Regions from separate parts of the Pseudoalteromonas sp. Ps84H-4 genome, predicted to be linked through region 3. Evidence: predicted binding sites of a transcription regulator. Region 3 holds the regulator's gene; each other region holds the start of a gene.
What was found. The regulator LexA, encoded in region 3, represses DNA repair genes until DNA is damaged. The targets are predictions, from matches to a motif close to TACTGTATNNNNATACAGTA.
Positions count from the first base shown of each region.

Region 1: a site for LexA is predicted at 6,512-6,531, ahead of NH454_RS01305 (YebG family protein). Genes of this name have one in related genera too.
Region 2: a site for LexA is predicted at 4,935-4,954, ahead of ruvC (crossover junction endodeoxyribonuclease RuvC). Genes of this name have one in related genera too.

Region 1 covers NZ_JAMXSK010000001.1:285,735-294,008, reverse strand. Annotated here, with positions in the region: gene NH454_RS01335 (DsbE family thiol:disulfide interchange protein) at 1-462, shown strand, start outside; gene NH454_RS01330 (cytochrome c-type biogenesis protein) at 459-920, shown strand; gene ccmI (c-type cytochrome biogenesis protein CcmI) at 921-2,180, shown strand; gene NH454_RS01320 (VacJ family lipoprotein) at 2,190-2,921, shown strand; gene NH454_RS01315 (HDOD domain-containing protein) at 2,988-4,211, opposite strand; gene putP (sodium/proline symporter PutP) at 4,582-6,093, shown strand; gene NH454_RS01305 (YebG family protein) at 6,156-6,458, opposite strand; gene NH454_RS01300 (helix-hairpin-helix domain-containing protein) at 6,746-7,039, shown strand; gene NH454_RS01295 (DUF6170 family protein) at 7,063-7,365, opposite strand; gene dsbB (disulfide bond formation protein DsbB) at 7,365-7,883, opposite strand; gene NH454_RS01285 (chorismate mutase) at 8,011-8,274, opposite strand, start outside.
Region 2 covers NZ_JAMXSK010000030.1:30,086-38,359, reverse strand. Annotated here, with positions in the region: gene tolA (cell envelope integrity protein TolA) at 1-703, opposite strand, end outside; gene tolR (protein TolR) at 705-1,130, opposite strand; gene tolQ (protein TolQ) at 1,117-1,821, opposite strand; gene ruvB (Holliday junction branch migration DNA helicase RuvB) at 2,726-3,730, opposite strand; gene ruvA (Holliday junction branch migration protein RuvA) at 3,738-4,358, opposite strand; gene ruvC (crossover junction endodeoxyribonuclease RuvC) at 4,360-4,884, opposite strand; gene NH454_RS19785 (FtsX-like permease family protein) at 5,014-7,515, opposite strand; gene NH454_RS19780 (ABC transporter ATP-binding protein) at 7,505-8,224, opposite strand; gene NH454_RS19775 (arylesterase) at 8,225-8,274, shown strand, end outside.
Region 3 covers NZ_JAMXSK010000016.1:84,596-92,869, forward strand. Annotated here, with positions in the region: gene ctaD (cytochrome c oxidase subunit I) at 1-1,199, opposite strand, end outside; gene coxB (cytochrome c oxidase subunit II) at 1,196-2,341, opposite strand; gene lexA (transcriptional repressor LexA) at 2,779-3,396, opposite strand; gene NH454_RS14485 (PaaI family thioesterase) at 3,557-3,994, shown strand; gene NH454_RS14490 (hypothetical protein) at 4,002-4,382, opposite strand; gene NH454_RS14495 (hypothetical protein) at 4,541-5,266, shown strand; gene NH454_RS14500 (VOC family protein) at 5,241-5,594, opposite strand; gene NH454_RS14505 (endonuclease) at 5,710-6,363, shown strand; gene NH454_RS14510 (S41 family peptidase) at 6,464-8,089, shown strand; gene NH454_RS14515 (hypothetical protein) at 8,079-8,274, shown strand, end outside.

The sequences.
Region 1 (8,274 bases), on a different contig from region 3:
GGTCAGACTATGCCAACATTTAACCTACCTGATTTGATGGATGAGTCAAAGCGTTGGACAGATGCCGATCTGAAAGGCGAAGTATACCTGCTGAATGTGTGGGGCACATGGTGCCCGACCTGTTTAGCTGAGTTAGGTTATTTAACAGAGCTTAGAGAGCAGGGCGTTAAGATTATTGGCTTATATTACGAGCAAGGTTATGACCCTGACTTTGATGGCCAGTTTGATATTAATGCGTTACGTGAAGATGTAACCAGCATGCTAAATCGCGCTGGCGACCCTTATCAGTTCAATATTTTGGATTTAAAGCGTACATTAGCCCTTGATTTAGGGGTATCTGGTGCGCCTGAAACATTTTTAGTTGATAAGCAGGGCACAATTTTGCTTCATCACACCGGTGATATTAATCCACGTGTTTGGCGTGCTAAATTTGCACCGTTAATGCAGGAATTACAGCAATGAGATTCGTTATTCTTCTAGCAAGCTTGCTGATCGCCTTTAGTGCAATTGCAGAGCAAGACAAGTACCAGTTCGATGATAAAGAGCAAGCTACGCGTTTTAGTGAATTAACTAAAGAGTTACGCTGCCCTAAATGTCAAAATCAGAATATTGCCGACTCAGACGCCGTTGTTGCCAAAGACTTGCGCGATAAAGTATTAGCCTTAGTAAAAGAAGGCAAAACAAAAGACGAAGTGATTGACTATATGATTGACCGCTACGGTTACTTCGTTCATTACGATCCGCCTGTCACTCCAGCAACACTTGTGCTTTGGGTTTTACCAGTGCTCATTGTGGTGCTTGGCTTTGGCTTTATTGTATTGCGTCAGCGTAAAGCATCAGTAAAGCAAACATGGACTGAGCAAGACGAGAAATTACTTGCAAAACTAATTGAACAAAATCAACGTCAGGAGCAAAGCTAAATGGCATTAATGTGGGCTTCTTTTGTTTTACTCACACTGATTGCATTGCTGTTTGTTGTCGTGCCGTTTTTTAAACGCGAACGTATTCAACGCCTTGATCACAATGCAAACTCGGAATTGATCCGAATTTATTACCAACGTTTAGATGAGCTTAAAGACGATCTTGAAAATCAACGTATCGATGCACAAATGCATGACGAGGCAGTTGTTGAGCAAAAGCGTCGTTTACTTAATGAGTTATCACCAGAAAAAGCCTTAAACAGCAAAGGTAACAATCGTATATTTGCTTTAACAGGAGCAGGCTTTTTAATCGTTTTAACAGCTATTTTCTATGCCTACACTGGCAGTCAGCAGCAAATAAAAGGCTGGCATGATGCAATGGCAAATCTAAAGTCATACGGTGAGCGAGCTGTGATGCAAAATGGTGAGCCGTTGACTGCAAATGAACTTCAAGCATTTGCATTAGCGCTGCGTACTAAACTTGATCAAAGTGGTGATGACGAAGTAGCTTGGATGCTACTTGGACGTGTTGCGATGTCGTTAAATGAATTTGATATGGCAAAGCAGTCATTTGATAAAGTATTGAAAATGAATCCGGATAACAAGCAAGTGCTGATCAGCTACTCGCAAGTTCTGCTGATGGAAGGCAATGACGCGAACATGTCTCAGGCTGCGACTATGCTTTCAAAAGTGTTAAAAGCAGAGCCAACCAATATTGATGCAATCTCATTGTTGGCCCTAATTGCCTACGAGCGTAAAGATTGGCTGCAAGCTAAAACCGCGTTTGAAGTACTGCTAGCGAGCATGGAGCAAAATGACCCTCGTTATAGCATGATTGCAGAGCGTATTGCTGAAATTGATGCCCATTTAAATAATGAGCAAGTCACAAATACAGAAGTAGTTGATGCTTCAAACAGTGAAATTAGCATCACAGTTGATTTGGACCCAGCACTTGCTGACTCACAGCCACAAAACGGCACGTTATTTGTTTTTGCAAAAGCAGCCAGTGGTCCGCAAATGCCATTAGCTGTGGTAAAAATGACAGAATATAGCTTTCCACTAACAGTGACGTTAAGTGATGCTAACGCAATGGTTGATGGCCTGAATTTATCGAGTGTTGAGCAAATTATTTTAACCGCGCGTTTATCGAAAGATGCAACTGTGGTAACTTCTAGCGGCGAGTTGGAAGGCAAGTCGGATGTCTTGGAGCGTACTAACGTTAAAGAATATTCGTTGCTAATTAATGAGTTAATACCTTAAGGATAGCCAATGTTTAGGCATAGTATATTTTTAATTTTTTTTGCTGTACTTGCAGGATGCGCACAAGTACCCGAAGAAAAAGCGGATGAGCGAGATCCATTGCAGTCATTCAATCGTCCTATGTATGACTTTAATATGGATGTGCTTGATGCTTATATTCTGCGCCCTGCTGCGGTGGGCTATGTTACAGTGACACCTATGCCTGTTAGGCGCAGTATTGTTAACTTTACTGATAATATTACTGCACCAACTGATATGGTTAACGCTGGTTTGCAGGGCAAACCAGGGAATATGGGGATCAGCCTTGCGCGTTTCTTAGTGAACTCGACGGTTGGCTTATTTGGCTTTTTCGATGTGGCCTCTTCATTAGGGCTAGAGATCGTTGATGAAGATTTTGGCCAAACGCTAGGTGTGTGGGGAGTAGGAGATGGTGCCTACTTGATGATACCTGGCATGGGGCCAAGTACAGTACGAAATTTAACGGGTGATGTAGTTGATAACATAGTATTACCTGAAATAGCGTTAACAACACCTCAAACCATTTTAGTGTTTGCACTGAAAGCGGTTGAAGCGCGTGCTTCTTTGATACCTCAAGAAAGTCTATTAAATGAGTCACTTGACCCGTACATATTTGTTAAAGATATCTATTTCCAGCGTCAATTATATGAGCTTCATGATGGCAATCCACCAATGGAAAAAGAGCCAGACGATTTTGATGAAGACTTCTTAGAAAACCTTTAATAGCGTTGACCACAACGAAAAAATGCCAGCTATATTGCTGGCATTTTTGTATTCACATTTCGAACATTAGTCGCCGAATACAGACATTTGTTCATTCGACCAGTTCAATGCATCGTGATATGCATCGGGCACCTCTTCGGGTTTGAGGCCGAGTTGTTGTTGGATCTCTTTGGCACTTTCCCAGTCAGCTTGCTCGTAAAACTTCACAAGGCGTAAATACGTTGCTAATAAACCTTCGTCATGAAGAAGGGCACCTTTAATTTCATTTGTTAGCGGTAATTTGCCCATTACGCTTGGCATATCTTCATCTAAGATTGCATCCATAAGCGACATCATACCGGTCAAAAATGCCATTCCAGTATCGCGTAATTGCCCATGACTGATAGCTAACAGCTCAGCAAAGCGAGCTCGCGTGAGTGATAAGCGGATGAGTTCAGCAGGCTTATCTGCAGCCACTTGTGCGGCGAATAACAGCGATAAGAAACGTTTAATTTCTTCGCTACCTAAAACGATAAGTGCCTGTTTGATGGTGCTGATTTCAGCACGACGTTTAAATGCTGCAGAGTTTGAATAACGCAGTAACTTGTAAGATAAGTTAACATCTCTTTCAAATACATCGGTGATTTTTTTAAGATTTAAGTCAATACTCGATGTTTCATACAAAAGCTCAGCTAATGCCATCTCAGACGGTGGTAAAGTTTTGCTTTGCACCATCTCAGGTTTCGAAAAGAAGAAGCCTTGAAAGTAGCTAAAACCCATATCGATGGCCAGTTGGTACTTCTCATGGGTCTCAACTTTTTCTGCCAACAACTTAATGTGTGGGTGAGGCTTTATAGCTTCAATCACCGTCTGCAGAGATTCAGGTGTACAGGTTAGAAAATCGATTTTTATAAGATCAATATACGGGTAAAAATGACGCCAAACTGGTTGGTGAATATAATCATCAAGTGCTAGCGTATAGCCTCTTTCTTTCAAATCTTTGACAAGAGCCAGTAATCGTTTACCTGGTTGAATAGTTTCAAGAATTTCAACTACAACATTGTCTTTACCTAATAATAACGGGTAACCCTTTTGTAATGTTTCTAACGTAAAGTTTATATAAGCAGGTTTGTTGTCTGTTAAGTCTTCCAAACCAAAGTTAAATTGGCTGCCTTCAATGAGCCGTGACGTTGCTTCATCGCCATCAATATCTGGAAACACATTATCTACTCCATCCCTAAAGAGGAGTTCGTAGCCGACTAGTTTCTTTTCCTTATCTAAAATCGGTTGGCGCGCAGCGTAAAAATACATAGTCCAAGCTTGTCCACATCAGTTATTTCATTATCCCCTCGCAATATATGCCATTGTATCTAAAATAGCATTAATAAAATGACAAGATATGGGGATAAATTATGATTTTATCTTAACGTTAAGACTAGGATAAATCGTAATGAAATTCTATAAGTTATGATTAAATATCACAATTTTGTTAGCGTATCGTTGTAAATGTAAACTTAGTTGGTTATCGGCACCATTGGAGTTATAGTGTCGAAGCGTGGTATAGTCATGAGTGATATCGGTTTTTACCCCAATAATGTCTTATAATTAAATAACTTGCGAGTCATTATTCGGATTAAAAGCCAACATTAACTAATTTTTGGAGGCTAATTTGGAAACAGGAATGATAATTTCGTTAGCATTATACTTCATCGTAATGTTGGGAATAGGGCTATATGCCTATAAGCAATCAACAGATGATGTGTCAGGTTATATGCTAGGTGGACGTAACTTATCTCCAAGTGTTGCGGCGCTTTCAGCGGGTGCATCAGACATGAGTGGTTGGTTATTAATGGGCTTACCAGGTGCAATGTACTTATTTGGCCTAAGCAAGGTTTGGATTGCAATCGGTTTAGTGCTTGGTGCATGGGCTAACTACTTTTTAGTGGCACCTCGGTTACGTGTTTACACCGAAAAAGCAAATGATTCGATAACTATCCCTGATTACTTTGCAAACCGTTTTGAAGATAATAAAAATATCTTACGTGTTATTTCTGCAGTCGTTATCATTGTATTCTTTACTCTATATACCTCATCAGGAGTTGTCGCGGGCGGCAAGCTGTTCGAAAACTCATTTAATATGAGTTATGAAATGGGCTTGTACATTACTACGGGTGTTGTTGTGCTTTACACCTTATTTGGTGGCTTTTTAGCAGTGAGCTTAACTGACTTCGTGCAAGGCTGTATCATGTTTATCTCGCTGTTAGCGGTGCCTATTGCAACCTACACTATGCTTGATCAACCATTTATGGATACGCTTGCAAATGCACGCTATGACTTATTATTAAGTTCTCCTAAAGAAACAGAAATACATGCACTTAACATGATGGACTGGTTCGCTGGTGGTTCAACAATTGCCATTATTTCTGCAATGGCATGGGGCTTAGGCTATTTTGGTCAGCCACATATTATTGTTCGTTTCATGTCAGTTCGCTCTGTTAAAGATATGCCAACGATGCGTCGTGTAGGTATGTCGTGGATGACGCTTTCAGCTATTGGTGCCGTATTTACAGGCTTATTTGGCGCAGCGTACATGCTTGAAAATCAAATGCCAATCGATGATAAAGAAACGATTTTCTTGGTGTTATCTGAGCTTATTTTCCATCCACTTATTGCGGGTTTCTTATTGGCTGCTATTTTAGCGGCGATCATGAGTACTATCTCGTCGCAACTATTAGTATGTTCAAGTTCACTAACAGAAGATTTCTATAAGATTTACTTAAATCGTAGCGCTTCACAAAAAGAGCTAGTGTTAGTGGGTCGTATCAGCGTTATTTTGGTTGCTTTATTTGCTATTTATCTTGCGTATGACCGTGACAGCTCAATCCTTGATTTAGTAAGTAATGCATGGGCTGGTTTTGGTGCTGCATTTGGTCCGCTTGTGCTAATTAGTTTGTACTGGAAGCGCATGAACTTACAAGGAGCAATCAGTGGCATGGTTGTTGGTGCAGCAACAGTGTTGTTTTGGATTTACGCGCCAATCACTATTGACGGCCAAGCTCTAAGTGCAATCATCTATGAGATTGTCCCTGGCTTTATTTTATCAACGATAGCGATTGTTGTTGTAAGCCTTATGACAGCCGAGCCTAAAAAGGAAATTACAGACTTATTTGATGAAGTTGAATCATCACTGTAATTTTTGATTAAACACAAAAAAGGGCAACAGATGTTGCCCTTTTTTAATTTTAAAGCGAATGGTTAGCTTGCAGCTTTCTCTTTTATATCTGCAACGTTATCGTCTGACTTTGCTTTTTTAGGCTTCGCAGGTGCTTCTTTTGCACCTTTGAGTACAGCCATAAATTGGTCTTTTTCTTTTGCCATTTCAAGCGCCAGTGACTCAATTTGTTGCTCGCTTAATGGTACATCAACTTTTTCAAGCATTAGTTCCAATGACTCAGCAATGTCGAGCATTTTGTCATACGCATCAGCTTCTTTTTTAGTAGTAAACGTCATGCGCTCGACTCCGTTTCTTTCTACAACATATTTAACAACAACAGCCATGATCTCTCCTGCATTTAAGCGTGGCATTTGTAGCGTAAAATCGCCATCTTGATTACTGTTTTTATATACAGTAATGTGTTGTGACATTATTTGCAAGTAGCAACTTACATTTTTCTTTCTATCATTTGACAAAGAAAGCGAAATTAGCTTAATTTAAATTGTTACCTAAAATCTATCCAAGCATCGGAAAACTGCTAGGCCTATAATTTTAAGAACACAAGCGATGGAGCGAGTGTTTGGTAACAAAGGAAATTAGTTGTCCAAGTAAGGACATCATGGAGGAAAATATGAAATTATTATCAAGTCTATTGTTAGCTTCAAGCCTTGCGCTTTTGCCCGCCACAGCTGCACTTGCAGCGAAACCTGTTGATGTTGCAGATGTTAAGCTACAAAAAGTAAGTTTGAATAAAGCCACGTTAGAGCAGCTTACTCAATTACCAGGTATTGGTGAAGCAAAGGCCAAAGCAATTATTGAATATCGTAAGAGCCAAGGTAACTTTAAAACTGTCGAACAGCTAAAAGAGGTTAAGGGGATTGGTGAGAAACTCTACCAAAAATTAAAGGGACAAATTACGCTTTAGAAAGCCACTCTGTCAAACAGGGCCTAACAGCCCTGTTTGTATTCTTTAATAGCGGTTTGCAGATGTGGCAATGCAAATATATTTTCGAGTGGTGTGGTTAGAAGCGGATAGCTTACCCCCGCTAACAGTAACCAGGGCAGAAGCATCCATCCTTCAAAATACGCGAGCCCTAAAAATAGTGGTGCCAAAAAAGCAAGTTTACAGACAGATAAAGTGATTTTGTGCATAGGGCTCAAATGGCTAAGTGCAAGGGCAATGATTTGCTGGCGCTGCCTCACTTTAAAGGCCTTTAATTCAGGTATTTGACTGGTAAAAAAATATATCATTACAGTGACTTTTTGCATACAAGGCGGCTAATTATAACCACTAAAAATACGACAGAGAACGCAGCGAAGATCACTTCCATCCAAGCTGGCATACTCAGTGATGCAAACTGCCAATCTATATTGCCGCAATCACCTGTAGCAGCAAAGAAACTTGGGATCCACTCATGAAGAGGCATAAAGCTCGGAAAGTTTGGTTCAAAAGCACAGCTGAATGCAAAAGGATCAGTGTTGTTTTGCATTGCAATGTGTTCTTTGGCGATAAAATAACCCCAAATTGCTGATATACCCCAACTGACAAATGCTACTACTCTACATACCATCGCCTGCGGGTTAATCGCACCTATAACACCTGCAGCAAGTAAGCCTAATACTGCTGTACGTTGATAAATACACATGATGCATGGCTCAAGACCCATATTGTATTGAAAAAACAATGCGGTGATTTCAAATGCTAAGGATATCACGGCTAATAATAGCCAAGGTGTTCTTTTAGTTGCTAATTCTGCTAACCAATTCATGTATGTTCCAGTTTAAAAATGTTTTCAAGATTATGCTTACACTGGGAAGGGGGTGCAAGTCTCTGCGATAAAATTAAACAAAAAGGAGCCTGTTGGCTCCTTTATTTAACTAATAGAATAAGGTGGATTAAACGCTTACTGCTTGTAATGATTCACTTTGATAACAGCCTAATACACGGGTGTACTGGGTGTGTTCTTTTAGCTCTTCGAGCGCTTGTTTAACATGTAAGTCATCAAGGTTCGCTTCAAGGTCGACATAAAACACTTCTTCCCATGGGTTACCAGGTACAGGGCGAGATTCAAGCTTTACTAGATTGATCTGATGGTGTTTGAAAATCATCAGTGCATCTGCCAAAGAACCGGCTTGTTGTTTTGTAGCCATAATTAAACT
Region 2 (8,274 bases), on a different contig from region 3:
GTGCCATTATTAACGCTTTGTATTTTTCAACTTCGCCTAGAACTTGTTGCTGACGTACCTTGTTACGTGCAGCTTGCTCTGCTGCTAACTGTTCTTGCAGCATTTGTTCTTGTAAAGCTTGTTGACGCTTACGTTCAGCTTCTTCAGCTTTACGTTTACGCTCAGCTTCTGCTTCAGCTGCTTTACGCTTACGCTCTTCTTCCGCTTTCTTTAACGCTTCTTCTTCAGCTTTACGTTTATCAGCGGCTGCTTTTGCTGCAGCTTCAGCCTCTTGCTTTTGCTTTTCAGCTTGTTTGGCTTTTGCACGTTCTTTCTCTTGAATTTCGCGTGCTTTTTTCGCTTGTGCTTCAGCTTCTGCTTTTTCTTTTTCCTTAGCACGGCGCTGTTGCTCTAGCTTTTTAAGACGACGGTCTTCAGCTTCTCTTTGCTTACGCGCTTCATTAGCTCGACGCTCTAGCTCTTGAATACGTTTCGCTTCGGCTTGTTTTTTTGCTTCTTCTTGCTTTTTAAGCTCTGCAATTTTCTGCTCAACCTGTTGTTGATCAACGGTAACAGCAGACACAGCTTTTTCTGGTGCAGGTAACGCTGGATTAAGGTTTACTTCCATGACTTTAGGAGCTGGCATATGAAAGTTTGCACTCGCTACTAAAAAACCAACGATAGCAAGGTGCAAAATAACCGATTTTATTATTGATGCACGCATACTACTCCTCGAATGATTCAGTCATTAAACCAACAGACGGAACACCCGCGTTTTTCAAAAAGTCCATTAATAGCAATACTTCTTGATAAGAAACACGGCCAGAGCCTTTAATCATAACCGGAGTATCTGGATTTTTCTGCAGCTGTAGCTTTATAACCGCGGCCACATCAAGGGCCTCCATCGGCGCTTCAGGGTCAGTACCAATACTGACATAATATTTACCTTCGGCATCAATTGAAGCAATGATCGGTGGTGTATCTTTGGTATCAACAAGATCAGACTCTTCCATTTTCGGTAAGTCGACTTTTACACCATGGGTGATAAGTGGTGCTGTTGCCATAAATATGATTAGCAGTACTAACATTACATCAATGTAAGGTACTACGTTTATCTCCCCTACAGGGCGACGTTTCTTACGCTGATACATTCGCTTTAGCCTCTATTTGTGTAGCTGCTTGGCGGTGTAAAATATTAGCAAACTCTTCCATGAAGTTAATGTAATTACCTTCAAGCTTTTCTACTTTGTTTGCAAAACGGTTGTAAGCGATAACAGCTGGGATTGCCGCAAATAAGCCCATCGCTGTAGCGATGAGTGCTTCTGCAATACCCGGTGCAACCATTTGTAACGTAGCTTGCTTAACTTCGCCTAACGCGATAAACGCATTCATGATACCCCACACCGTACCAAATAGGCCGATATATGGGCTAATTGAACCTACTGTTGCTAAAAATGAAAGACTTGATTCTAGTTTTTCTACTTCGCGAGACAAAGCAACGCGCATAGAACGATGCGTTCCTTCCATCACAATACTTGCGCTTTGAATTGAATTTTTCTTATGACGAGCAAATTCTTTAAAACCTGCGACGAAAAGTGCCTCAACACCAGAAGCGCCTCCAGGACGGGCTGACACTTCATTATATAGTTTACTTAAATCAACGCCTGACCAAAACTTTTGCTCAAAACGCTTTGCGCCATTAAGTGCATCAGAAATCGCTTTTTTACGTTGAAAAATAATTGCCCATGACATTACCGACATACCGACTAATGCCAACATTACTAGCTGGACAAGTACACTGGCTTCTAGAATAAGATCTAAAAAGTTAAGCCCTGATCCCACGTTAAACTCCTAAAATAGATTTCTATATAATTTGTTATATTTTTTACATGCGCACTGTTTGACCATAAATGAGGCCAAAAGTTGTGCCTAGTGTATATAGTCAGTTATAAACTGACAACGCTCTTGCTGTGAATTAGCGGCAATTAACGGTAAAAAGCAAATTGCTTAGCTATTTTTTAGTCATATTAAGTTTCACTCGTCTTTTTGTGCATATTTTTACCTTAATAAAAAGTCATTACAAAAATCCTAAAAAGCTAATAAAACCTCAAAAAATAGCGCTTTTATTCAAAAAACACGCATAAACACCCAAAAGCAGTTTTGCAAATCTACTACAGAATACTTAAACTAATCCTGAATGAAGTTCATAAAATTTTTAAAACCCACTTTATTCATGAGCTTAAATATAAAAACACCAAAAAGTGAACAAAAAGCACACAACTTAAATTTTCACTCACATTAGTTTTTTTTATCTGAAAATAAAATTTTTCTAGTTTGAAGAAAAATCCTTCATTGCGTATTATTTACCTATACCGAGCTAGCAACCTCATGAAAGAGTCTTTCATTAAGCTCAGTTTTTTGCATTATGATGTTTCGTATTGCTCCAGGTTAATTTGCACAGGATAAAACCTCGTTCAAATTGACCATAGTTTCCAAGATTACTTCCTTCAACTTGTTGTTTGCCCGCATCCTTATGCGGGCTTTTTTTGCCTGAGCAAACGTCAACGAGAATACCTACAGCTAACTTAACAGCATGTGAATTACAGATGTTAAAATGATACTAAGCGGTAAGCGGTAAAACCTATCTGCTAATAAATAAAACCAAGTTACCTAAATTAAAAAAGCAGCCCTTTTGAGCTGCTCGAAACTTATAAATAAAAAACTTGTTACTAAGCTTTAGGTTTGATTATTTATCGGGTGTTAAACCAAAGTGAAGGTAGGCAATATCCGAGACAAGTCGTCCGCGTGGAGTGCGTTGAATAAAACCTTGCTGTATTAAGAAAGGCTCTATTACATCTTCTATGGTTTCTTTTTCTTCGCCTATGGCAGCAGCGAGGTTATCAAGACCAACGGGGCCACCCATAAATTTTTCGATAATAGCAAGCAAGTATTTACGGTCCATATAATCAAAGCCACTTTTATCAACATCAATCATATCGAGTGCTTGCTCAGCCACCGAAGCATTTACTTTACCGTCTGAGCGTACTTGGGTGTAATCACGCACACGGCGCAACAAACGATTTGCAATTCGAGGTGTACCACGCGAGCGCTTGGCTATTTCTGCCGCGCCTTCATCACACATGGTTAAATTTAAAAAGCTGGCAGAACGAGCAACAATTTTTGATAAGTCTTCAACAGAATAAAACTCTAAGCGCTGTACAATACCAAAACGGTCTCTTAGCGGTGAGGTGAGTGAGCCAGCACGAGTTGTTGCACCAATTAAAGTAAATGGCGGCAAATCAAGCTTGATTGAGCGTGCTGCGGGGCCCTCACCTATCATTATATCCAGCTGATAATCTTCCATCGCCGGATACAAAATCTCTTCGACTTGCGGGCTCAAGCGATGTATTTCGTCAATAAACAGTACGTCACCTTCTTCAAGGTTTGTTAAAAGTGCAGCAAGGTCCCCTGCCTTTTCGAGTACAGGGCCAGAGGTCGTTTTAATATTTACGTTAAGCTCGTTAGCAACAATGTTAGCAAGAGTCGTTTTACCAAGACCCGGTGGACCGAATATTAATAAGTGATCGAGTGCTTCACCACGGTGCCGTGCGGCCTCAATAAAAATTTCCATTTGTTGCTTAACATGCGGCTGGCCTGTGTAATCGTTAAGAAGCTTTGGCCGTATAGCACGGTCAACACTGTCTTCGTTACTTTGCTCAGATGCATCAATTAAGCGATCTGCTTCAATCATGGTTTACTCACAACATTGATTTTAGAGCTTCTTTAATTAGAACCTCGGTCGTCATATCTGGTTTATTAACTGCTTTAACCGCTTTTTGTGCTTGCGGTAATTTGTAACCTAACGCTTCAAGCGCTGAAACAGCATCATCGGCAGCATTATTTGCCACAAGTGTATTATTACTTGCAGGCTCAATAACCGCATTATCGCTAAATGGCGTAAATAAGTCATTACCCCAATTTTTAAGTCTGTCTTTCATTTCAAGCACTAAACGCTCAGCGGTTTTTTTACCAACCCCTGGCAGTTTAACCAAAGTGGTCGCATCTTCATTATTTACACACGTTACAAATTGCTGCGCCGACATTCCCGATAAAATGGCAAGACCAAGTTTAGGGCCAACACCATTGGCTTTTAATAGCTCTCTAAATAAAGCGCGTTCGGTTTTATTGTTAAAACCAAATAATAGCTGGGCATCTTCACGTACTACAAAGTGGGTATAAATAATCGCTTGCTCACCCACTGCCGGTAAATCATAAAAACAGGTCATTGGCATTTGTACTTCGTAGCCTACACCACTTACTTCAATAAGAATTTCTGGTGGCTGTTTTTCAACTAGTAAGCCATTTAATCGACCAATCATATTACTTCCTTAATCGTCCTCTTACGGTTTTGCTAGCGCTCCCCGCAAGTTTTATTAAATTTTGTTCTGAGTGAGCATGACAAATAGCAATAGCCAAGGCATCAGCAGCATCGGCTTGCGGAGTGCCCGGTAATTTTAATATATTTTTAACCATATGCTGTACTTGCGACTTATCGGCTCCACCATTACCTACAACTGCTTGCTTAATTTGTCGTGCCGAATACTCATAAACTGGCAGCTCAGCCATTGAAGCACCAACAATTGCTGCACCTCGGGCTTGGCCTAGTTTAAGTGCCGAGTCTGGATTATGTGCCATAAACACTTTTTCGATAGCAAAGCTATCTGGAGAGAATTGTTCTACCAACTGGCTAATACCTTGGTAAATCATTTTTAAGCGCACCGGAAAATCGTGATCGGCTAATTTAATGCAACCACTTCCTAAATAGGTAAACTTTGCACCTTGATGGGCAATCACACCATACCCTGTTAATCGTGAACCAGGATCAATTCCTAAAATAATCGCCAACTAACTGACCCGTCTATTATCATTATTATCTGCAGTTAATAATGCCAGAGCACTGTATAAATTACCAGTAACCAATTGCAATTCATAAAAAATGCCCGCAATTGCGAGCATTTTTCACACAGCTTTCTCTTATGCCAGCGAGCGCAATAAGCCTTGAGTATTTTTGCGCATTGTTCTGGCTATCATTAAATAACCCAAACATGCCACAAATAAGCCCCCTACCGCAGGGCCAATTAACCAAATATGCGGATGCAGTTTGCCTGCTAATTCAAACATCTGCCTTTGTACTATTAATAATGCAACATCACTAACAATGGCTGCGACTAAGCCTGCTGTGACCCCTAATAGTAAAAACTCATATAAGGTGGCGTTTTTAATTAAGCGACCTTTCGCGCCTAAGGTTCGCAAAATAACTATCTCTTGCATACGCTCGCCTAAACTTGCTTGTACTTGTGAAATAAGCACTAGAGCACCACAGGCAACAACAATTGCCAACACAAACCCTATCGCTAACGATACTTGCTCTATGGTTGAGCGGATTTGCTTTATAAAGCTTTCAACATCAATCACATTAACCGTTGGGTACTGGCGCATTAGCTCATTAAACTCGCGCTTTTTATCTGCTTTTACATTTACCGATGAAATATAAGTAGCAGGGAAACTCGCCAATACATCAGGACTTAGAATAATAAAGAAGTTCGGCTTTAATGTTGTCCAATTAACCTTGCGCACACTGGTGATTTTGGCATCAAACGATTGTGCACCAATCAAAAAGGTTAATGTGTCACCTAATTTAACATCAAGGCGTTCAAGCATAGACTCTTCAACTGAAGCTTCAGCGACAGAATCTTTTGTGAACCATGTGCCGTCAATAAGCTCATTTTGACTTGGTAAATCTTCACGCCAAGTTAGGTTTAGCTCACGACCAATACCTGAACGGGCTTCTTCATCTTTCTTTTCATTGTCTTCTTGTGAGACTTCACGAGCTACCAACTCGCCATTAACGGCGTTTACGCGGCCACGGACAACCGGATAAAAGTCAGAGGTTGGCATATCTCGCTCTGCTAAAAAGCTCGTAATTGGCTCTAGTTCTTGCTCTGTTATATTTACTAAAAATGAATTGGGCGCATCAACCGGTAATTGCGATTGCCAGTCAGAGATCATGTCGTTCTTAAGTACAATTAAAAACAGCAACAGTTTGATAGCCAAAGCAAAACTAATCAATTGCACAGCATTCACATTGGCGCGTTTTTGGATAGACGCAATCGCCAAAGACCAGCTATTACCAGGGCTTAAACCGAGCTTTCGACCGCCACCAAATATAACCTTTGATAAACCAAACAACACAGCAATTAAAAACGCTGTAGAGAGAAACAAAATAGCGCTTATTTTAATATTATTACTAAATAACCACATCAGTAAAAATACAGTAAGTGCCGACATAGCAAGGTGTATTTTACTGACCAATAAACGATCGCCTAAGTTTCGACGCAGTACGCGCAGCGGCGGAATATCAAATAAATCGAGTAATGGTTTAATCGAGAACATAATTGCACAAATTAAACCTGTGCTAATTGCAATAATCCACGGTTTAGCCGATGCACTAGGAAGTACTGAGCCCATGCTTTGTGCTAGATAATCTGTTGCAATGGCTTGCAATCCATAACCAATCAGCAAACCAACGATCACCGACATTGAACAAACAAGGCTCAAATGAAGTAAATATATTTTACGGATCATAGCACGGCTACCGCCGAGTGTTTTCATCATGGCAACAGGGTCGTATTGGCGTTCACAATAGCGCTTTGCCGATACCGCGATAGCCACAGCAGCTAATATAATGCCAAGTAATCCTGCCAATAATAAGTAGCTTTCGGCGCGGTTTAAGCTATTAGAAATAGGCGATTGGCGGTCTTTAACGCCATACCAACGCTGGTTTTCTTTCATTTGAGGTTTTAACCAGCTATAAAAATTTTCGATATCGCTTTCGTCCCCAGCATACAACTGGCGGTAAAACACTCGACTACCCGGCTGAATAACCTTAGTTTTTGCAATATCGTCTTCGTTAATTAAAATACGTTGGCTACTAGAAAACACATTAAACGGTGCATCGGGCTCTTCAGCTACAACATGACTGGCAACAAAAGTGGCGGCTCCTAACTCTACTTTATCGCCAACTTTAATATTAAGCGCATAGAACACCGACTCACTGAGCCAAACTTCACCGCGAGTTGGAATGTCTTCAGTTACCTGAGGCTCAGCAGTTAAGCTAGATTTTATCTTTAGCTCGCCTTTTAATGGATAAGTGTTTGATACCGCTTTAACCGAACCCAACTGCATTTCGTCACCAGCAAATAGCATGGTATCGAAATAGGTTATTTTTGCGGTGCGAATGTTATCTTGGGCGGCTTTATCTAAAAACTCAGCAGGTAAAGCATGGTTACTTGCTAAGACACGATCTGCAGCAATAAAGGCACTGCTTTTTTGCTCAATACTTTGACCGATACGGTCAGTAACCATAGATAAAGTTAAAACAGTCAGTACAGCTAAAGCTATGGCTGCACTGATCACTGTTAACTCACCGCGCTTAAACTCACGTGAAAACAGTTTTAGTGCTAATTTAGCCCACATTCGCTTGCACTCCTTCGCTTTCTTTTACTGTTACTAATTGCCCTGCTTCAATATGTAATATTTGCTGGCATTTTTGCGCAAGCTGCTCATCATGGGTTACTAAAATAAGTGTCGTACCGTGTTCTTGATTAAGTTCAAATAATAACGACTCAATGAGCTTACCGTTTTTACTATCAAGGTTGGCTGAAGGTTCATCGGCAAATAAAATTTTAGGTGTACCAATAAATGCACGAGCTATCGCTACACGTTGCTGCTCACCGCCCGACAATTGCGACGGGTAATGGCCAACACGATGACTTAGCCCTACTTTTTCAAGTAGCTCAAGTGCTTGTTGTTTAGCATTTTTGCTTCCTGCAAGTTCTGCCGGTAGCATCACGTTTTCTAGAGCTGTTAAACTTTGCACGAGCATGAAAGATTGAAATACAAAACCTACTTTCTCTGCGCGAAGTGCAGCACGTGCTTCCTCATCTAATTCGTGTAATGCAGCACCATCTAAATGAATACTGCCATTGGTTGATTGGTCAAGGCCGGCTAATAAACTTAATAAAGTAGACTTACCCGAACCAGATGTGCCCACTACCGCAACCGAATCTCCTGACTTGACATTAAAGCTGATGTCACTGAGGATGGTGAGGTCGCCCTCAACCGTGGTGACCGTTTTAGAAAGTCCTTTAACTTGAATAATGTTTAATTGAGAAAGCGCTGACATATGATGCATCCAATCCTACGTTTTATATTCGTTTTACTGTTAGTAATCAA
Region 3 (8,274 bases):
GTCACTAATACATAATGGAAATGCGCAACCACAAAGTAAGTATCGTGATACTGGAAATCTGCCGGTGTAATCGCCAGCATCAAGCCAGAGAACCCACCTAAGGTGAACAGCACAATAAAGGCAATGGCAAACATCATCGGAATTTCAAAGCTAATTGAGCCTCGCCACATGGTTGCAACCCAGTTAAACACTTTAACCCCAGTTGGTACCGAAATGAGCATGGTTGCATACATGAAGAACAGCTCACCGGCTACAGGCATCCCTGTGGTGAACATGTGGTGTGCCCATACAATAAAGCTCAAAAGTGCAATCGACGAGGTCGCATACACCATAGAAGCGTAGCCAAATAACTTCTTGCGTGAGAAGGTCGGCACGATGGTTGAAATAATACCAAATGCCGGCAAAATCATGATGTACACTTCAGGGTGACCGAAAAACCAAAAGATGTGCTGGAACATCACAGGGTCACCGCCCCCCGCCGCATCAAAAAAGCTGGTTGCAAAGTATTTATCGGTCAACACCATAGTGACCGCCCCTGCTAAAACAGGCATCACAGCAATCAACAAAAATGCCGTAATAAGCCAAGTCCACACAAACAGTGGTAACTTCATCCATGTCATGCCGGGCGCTCGCATATTAACGATAGTCACAATAACGTTAATCGCCCCCATGATTGAACTAATACCCATGATATGTATAGCAAACACAAACAAGGCTGTATTATCGTTACTATAGGTCGTTGAAAGTGGCGCATAAAAAGTCCAACCAAATGCAGGGCCACCACCCGGCATAAGTAACGAAGCCAACAAGATTAAAAACGCGAATGGTAATATCCAAAAACTCCAGTTATTCATCCGTGGTAGCGCCATATCGGGTGCACCGATCATCATAGGCACCATCCAGTTAGCAAGCCCTGTAAATGCCGGCATTACCGCACCAAATACCATTATCAAACCATGCACTGTGGTCATTTGGTTAAAAAAGTGTGGATCGACTAGTTGTAAACCAGGTTGAAACAATTCAGCGCGGATCACCATTGCCATCGCGCCACCAATTAAAAACATAGTGAGCGAAAATATCAGGTATAAACTGCCAATATCTTTATGATTGGTGGTGTAAAGCCAACGTTTGAAACCTTTTGCAGGATGATGGTCATGATGCGCATGCTCAGTGGCTTGTTCATTAATAACGTTGCTCATTCTTTCGCCTCCGTTGCTGCATCGATAGCTGCTTGAATTTGACTTGGTTGAATCACATCGCCTGTGTCGTTACCCCATGCATTTCGCTTATATGTGATAACCGCAGCAAGTTGCTTAATTGAAAGCTGTTTATCAAATGCTTGCATCGCTGTACCCGGCTTACCATGTAATACGATGTCGATGTGGTCTTTTACATCTCCAAGCACAATTGGACTCCCCTTAAGAGCAGGAAACACTCCCGGCAAGCCCATTCCTGTAGGCTGATGACAAGCCGCACAACTTGCCATATAAACTTGCTCCCCAAGAACCATTAATTCTTCTTTCGGTAGTGTTTGATCTAATAAAGCCGCATCAGCTGCTGCAGCATTGGCCTTTTCTTGCTTAGCTTCTGCTAGCCAGTTAGCAAATTCGTCTTCAGGCAACGCTTGCACAACAACAGGCATGAAACCATGATCTTTACCACACAACTCAGCACACTGACCCCGGTAGATGCCTGGCTCATTTATGCGTGTCCATGCCTCATTGATAAAGCCCGGGTTCGCATCTTTTTTAACCGCAAAGTCAGGCACCCACCATGAGTGAATAACATCATCTGAGGTCATTAGAAAACGAACTTTTTTATTGATAGGAAGTACTAAAGGCTTATCAACCTCAAGTAAGTAATGTTCTGTTTTGTCAGCTTGGTTATCTATTTGGTCTTTTGGAGTAGATAGAATTGAGTAATAAGCAATGTCTTCGCCCATGTACTCGTAATGCCATTTCCACTGTGAGCCCGTTACTTTAATTGTAATATCGGCTTTAGAAGCATCTTCCATCGCTATCAGTGTTTTTGTAGCTGGAATTGCCATGGCGATTAAGATCACAAATGGTATGGCAGTCCAAAGAATTTCAACCTTGGTACTTTCGTGGAATTGTGCAGGCTTGGCTCCTTTCGACTTTCGATGGTGGATCAAAGCCCAAAACATCACCGCAAAAACGATGATGCCTATCACACAACAGATAATGAATATCGTCATGTGTAATTCATAAACACTATTACTTATATCAGTCACCCCTTTGCGCATATTAAATTGGCTATTTGCCAATGCTAACTGCACAGGTGCGAGTAATATAAGCCACAAGGCATAACGCAGTTTACCCATGTGACGGCTCCTTTTAATGCTATTGCAAGACGCAAAGCGAAAAGGCGATACAACAAGGTGCCCATTCGTTTTTTTTATTGTTCAGAGCGACTACGTATCATTTTGACCCAGCGATGATACCAACCCTATGTTTAACACCTAGCACATTTGAGTGTATTTTTATTAATCAGGTGTTAATACACTGTATTAACCAATTAGTTAAAAAATGAGCAATAAGCAAGTTTTAGTAGTAATAAATGTTTATTTTGGTGCAAAAATAACAACTATAATCAGCGCGTTATTTTAAAATGAGAGGCAGAGTGAGAGTAAAAAAAGAGTGAAAAACTGCGCCATATAAGGCTTTATACAAAGAGTAAGGGTTTACAAATCGATGCTAAATAATAAAAAACAAGCAACGCACCAAATTACAGCAATTTGGTGCACTATTTTAGAAACAGTTACATCCAGTCGGCATTACGAATAACACCCACCGCTAACCCTTCAATATTGAAAGATTCATGCTCAAGATCAACTTCAATTGGCGAAAATTCTTCGTTTTCAGCATGTAAAAATACTTTACGCCCAGCTTTTTCAAGACGCTTAACAGTTACATCTTCATCAACACGAGCAACAACAACCTGACCATTTTCAGCAACTTGCGTTCTATGTACTGCGAGTAAATCACCATCCATGATGCCAATGTCTTTCATACTCATACCATTTACACGCAGTAAAAAGTCAGCCGCAGGTTTAAATAGTGAAGGATCAACCTGACAATGACTTTCAACATGTTCTTGCGCCAAAATGGGCTCACCCGCTGCAACTCGTCCAATTAAAGGTAAACCTAATTGCTCAGGTTCGTCTTCTTCAATTAATTGAATACCACGACTCGCCCCAGGCTTCATTTTGATCATGCCTTTTTTTGCCAGTGCTTTTAGATGCTCTTCGGCAGCATTGGCACTTTTAAAACCCAATGTTTGAGCTATTTCAGCACGCGTAGGTGGCATGCCTGTATCTTTAATAAAGACTTTAATTAGTTCTAAAATTTGCGATTGGCGTTTTGTTAATGGGCGCATACAACTGGTTTTCCATACAGTACATTTAACTGTGAGTATATACAGTTATCTGAAAATCGCAAATTTAAATTAACGCCATCATATTGCTACAAAACTAAGATTGAACCAGGTATAAAGATGCCATAAGGTATTATTTTTAATTTGCACGCAAGGAAATACAATGAGTATTTGGCATCAACCAATCACACTAGAGCTTTGTAAAAGTTTAGAGCAAGGGATCACCGGGCAAGGTACTTTAATGAAAACCATGGGCATTGAGGTGACTGAAATTGGTGATGATTATTTAGTGGCGACTATGCCTGCCATTCCTGAGCATCATAACCCTATGGGCATGGTACATGGCGGAGCGAACGTTGTGTTAGCAGAGACAGTGGCAAGCTATGCGGCTAACTTTGTGGTTGATTTCAATAAATTTTATGCTGTTGGCCAAGAAATTAATGCCAACCACATGAAAGCATCTCGTAAGGGTGTATTAACGGCCACAGCAAAGCCTCTTCATTTAGGTAAGCGCACTTCAGTGTGGGATATTAAAATTACCAATGCCGCAGGAGAGCTTTGCTGCGTATCAAGAATGACAGCAGCTGTTGTAGAGCGCTAAGCTCAGGCTATTTTTCGACTGGATAAATCGTAATTTCAACCCCTGCGCCAATCGCTGAAATACGCAACAAAGTATCAGCATGCAGGGCTTGATTAAAACATTTTGGTGAAACGCCTGATTCAAAGCCAATATCAAATGTACGTTTAGAGCACGACAACCACTGCTTAAGAGCATTTCGTGAACACGATTCAATTAATTCACACAACTGATTAATCGCTTTGTCTGGTGTACTGATATCAGCAGCAGCCTCAATACGCGCTAGTTGACGGTATTCATCTTGGTCGTAATGTAAAACCATGGCATTTTTCTTTAAATCAGCAACAAGTGCACTAATATCGTGCTTTGATTCAAGCTCCAGATCCACATTTAAAAATTGAATTTCCGACATACTCTCGTTTTTACCCTCTATTGATATCGACTGAAACTTTAACTCAGTTTTGTATATATACCAAATCTAGAATACAGTTAATGCGACATTATGCCGCATTGGCAATACAGTTAAACAACCTAAAATAGCTCCCATACAACAATAATAACGGAGTAATGATGAATAAACGCATGTTCAAATATGCTCGCAAAGGGCATAAATGGCTTGGCTATCTGCTAGCCATTCAGCTACTTCTATGGCTATCGGGAGGCTTAGTAATGAGTTCACTCCCCCTCGAAAAAGTCCATGGTAAACATTTAGCAAAACGCAGTTTAGATAATCCATTTATGATGGCTGATTACACAGCATCAGTTGATCGGATAACCGCCCAATTTCAACAAATAAAAGCGATTAACTATAGTCACTTTTTAAATGCACCAATCATTGAAGTTACTACTGAGCAAAGCACTGTCAGCTTTAATGGTCATACTGGAGCTCCCATGGCAAAACCCAGTGAGGCTGAAATTATCGCGAACGCCAAAGCACACTTACTGATTGATGCCAATGTTTTGCAAGTACAGCAATTAAAACAAGGACCCCGCGAAGCTGCACATAAACAAAACATATGGCAAGTTCGTTTCGATGATTGGCTTGCGACAACCATATATTTAGACAGCCAAAACGGTAAAGTCATCACTGTGCGCAGCACCCTGTGGCGTATTTTCGACTTTTTCTGGATGCTGCATATTATGGATTACGACGAGCGAGAAAACTTTAATAACCCACTGCTTATCAGCTTCTCAGCCACCAGCGTGCTGTTTTGTATTACCGGAATTGTTTTGTTACTGCAAAACGTTCGTATAAAGCGTAAAAAACCAGCTACACGTGTTGGTCTATCAAAATAGGGTTGCCATCTGGGTCGGTGATAATAAAGCTCGCTTCACCGGCCTTTTGAATTGCTAAACCTTGCTGCTGAAAATGCAGAGCTAATTGCTCAAAAGTAGCAAACTCAGCCAACGTTTTAGCATTTTGATCCCAACCGGGGTTAAAGGTCAGCATGGTTTTATCAAACATTCCTTGAAACAAACCAATTAAATGTTCACCGTTTTTCATAATTAGCCAATGCTGCTCTATTTCGCCGGCAAACTCTTTAAAACCCAGCTTTTCATAAAACAGCTTAGAGGCATGGATATCTTTTACATTTAAACTCACAGAAAAAGCACCTAGTAACATAGTAGTAATTCCTTTAATAAAAACGGCCTAACAACTATAGCTGAGTTGAAAAACTTTTCCTTTTAGAATAGTCACTCTAAAATGAGCTTTCCTGTAGTTCACTGATGTGATGGATATGCGTTTATTTCTCTACTTTACCCTTTGTTTAATAATCAATTTCTCTGTAAATGCAGAGCAATTTTCAAGCTTTTCTAGTGCCAAAAAGCACTTAATAAAAACCCTACCAGACAATAGTAAAAGCCTTTACTGTGGATGTGACATAAAACGCCAAGGTAAGAAACTTGTCCCAGATCCTAGTGGATGTGGCTATATACCTCGAAATGCAATGACACGTTCAGGCAAAGAAAATGTTCGCGCAAAACGAATTGAGTGGGAGCACATAGTACCTGCGTGGGAATTCGGCCATCAGTTACAATGTTGGCAAAACGGCGGACGCAAAAATTGCCGAAAAGTCAGCGAAAAGTTCCGTAAAATGGAAGCTGATATCAATAATCTGGCACCTGCAATAGGTGAAATCAACGCTGATCGCTCTAATTTTCGCTATGGAATGGTCACATCCCATAGTCCTAAATACGGTGCTTGTCCTATTAAAATAGATTTTAAGCAACGGGTGTTTGAGCCTCCTATTTATGCACGAAAACGTATCGCTGATGCCTATTTCTACATGCAGCAAACCTACGGATTAAAAATTTCTGATAAACAACGACAGCTATTCGAGGCATGGCAACGACTTGAAGTGGCTCAAGTAAATGACCGTAAAGCACTCTAGTTTAGAGCAATAATGTTCATAAAAAAGGGGCGGCTATCTATTGCTATGGACTATAGTTATTGATACGTTTTAAGCAAATATTTACAGGAAAGTAATTCATATGTTTAATTGTAATAAACTTGCTCTAGCGGTGTTTTTGGCAGTGTCTGGCTTCTCATTAACAGGATGCGGAGGAGGAAGTGGCTCGTCTGATAGTACAACTAATCCGCCACCGCCAACAACTTCTGAGCCATCTTGGACGGCAGGAGTTTTCGCCCCATCAAGTGAATTTAAAAACCAATGTGCGGTTCCTCGAACAGGCAATGACCCTTACAATAATAATAGACCTTACCCAGATACTGCTGGCAGTGAGTTTACAGAAAAAATGTGGTTACGTTCATGGAGTGATGAAACTTACCTTTGGTACGATGAGATTGAAGATAACGACCCAGACAACTTCAACTCTGTCGCCGCTTATTTTGCGCAATTAAAAACATATCAAACAACTGACTCAGGGGCATATAAAGATAACTTCCACTTCAGTCGCCCAACCGAAGAGTACTATAAAGAAGCACAATCAGGCGTGGTTTCTGGCTACGGTATTAACTGGGCATTTTTAAGCAATGTCCCCCCTCGTGAATTACGTATTGCTTATTTAGAAGATGATTCACCAGCTAAAAATGTCGGATTACAGCGCGGTGATACTATTTTAATGGTCGACGGCGTTAGTATTAACACTAATACCCAAGAAGGCGTAGATATTTTAAATGAAGCGCTTTTTGGACCAACAGCGGGTGATTCGCATAACTTTGTTGTGCGCAGTAACGATGGCAGTGAAAAATCATTCACACTTGTAGCGGGCAATATCGCGCAAACACCTGTTCAGAATGTTAATACCATCACTACCGCCAATGGTACAAAAGTCGGCTATATGCAATTTAATAGTTTTATTAGTATTGCTCAACCAGAGCTAATAAGCGCTGTTAATAAGTTTAAAAGCGATAACATTGACGAGCTAGTAATTGACTTTAGGTATAATGGTGGCGGCTTATTAGCGTTATCATCTCAGCTAGCTTATATGGTTGCCGGCCCAGCTAATACTGATGACTATTACTACTATCAAACCATCAAAAACGACAAGCAACCACAAGAGGCTCCTTACCCATTTATTGACCGTGAAATAGATTACTCTACATTTCAAACAACCAATAGCCGACTTCCTGATCTCAACTTATCTAAAGTATATGTACTAAGTACAGCAGGAACTTGTTCTGCGTCAGAAGCGTTTATAAATGGTTTAAAAGGTATAGATGCAGAAGTCATACTTATTGGTGATACGACCTGCGGCAAGCCTTATGGCTTTACACCCACTCATAATTGCGCCACCACTTACTACACTATCCAATTCTCTGGAGCTAATGATAAAGGCTTTGGGGAATATGCTGACGGTTTTAAACCAACTCCTTCACCTCAGTTTGATGCAGATGTTAAAGGCTGTGTAGTTGCTGATGATTTTGATAACAAACTAGGTGATACACAAGAACGCTTATTTTCAACAGCAATACATCATATTGAGAATGGCAGCTGTCCAATTGTTGTACAAACAAATAGCATCAAACAACCAAGCTATGCCTCTCAAGCAGAACAAGCCAGTGGAATCCCACTTTCTTATAAACAACCGCTTTATAAGGAAAACATGGACTTAACACGTCCATCACCGGCTAAGGACGACAACAATGAACAATAAAGCACTTTTCACTTGCGCACTATTAGTGAGTTTAACGGGCTGTAAAAGCACCCAAGCAGAGGAGCCACAAAACGCCACGTTAACGCGCGTAAATCCTGGCGTAATCACTGAAATACAACAAGCGATTCAATCAGCTAAAGGGGGCCCATTGGTTACTTTAGCTGATAACGTGTTTACTAAAAGTG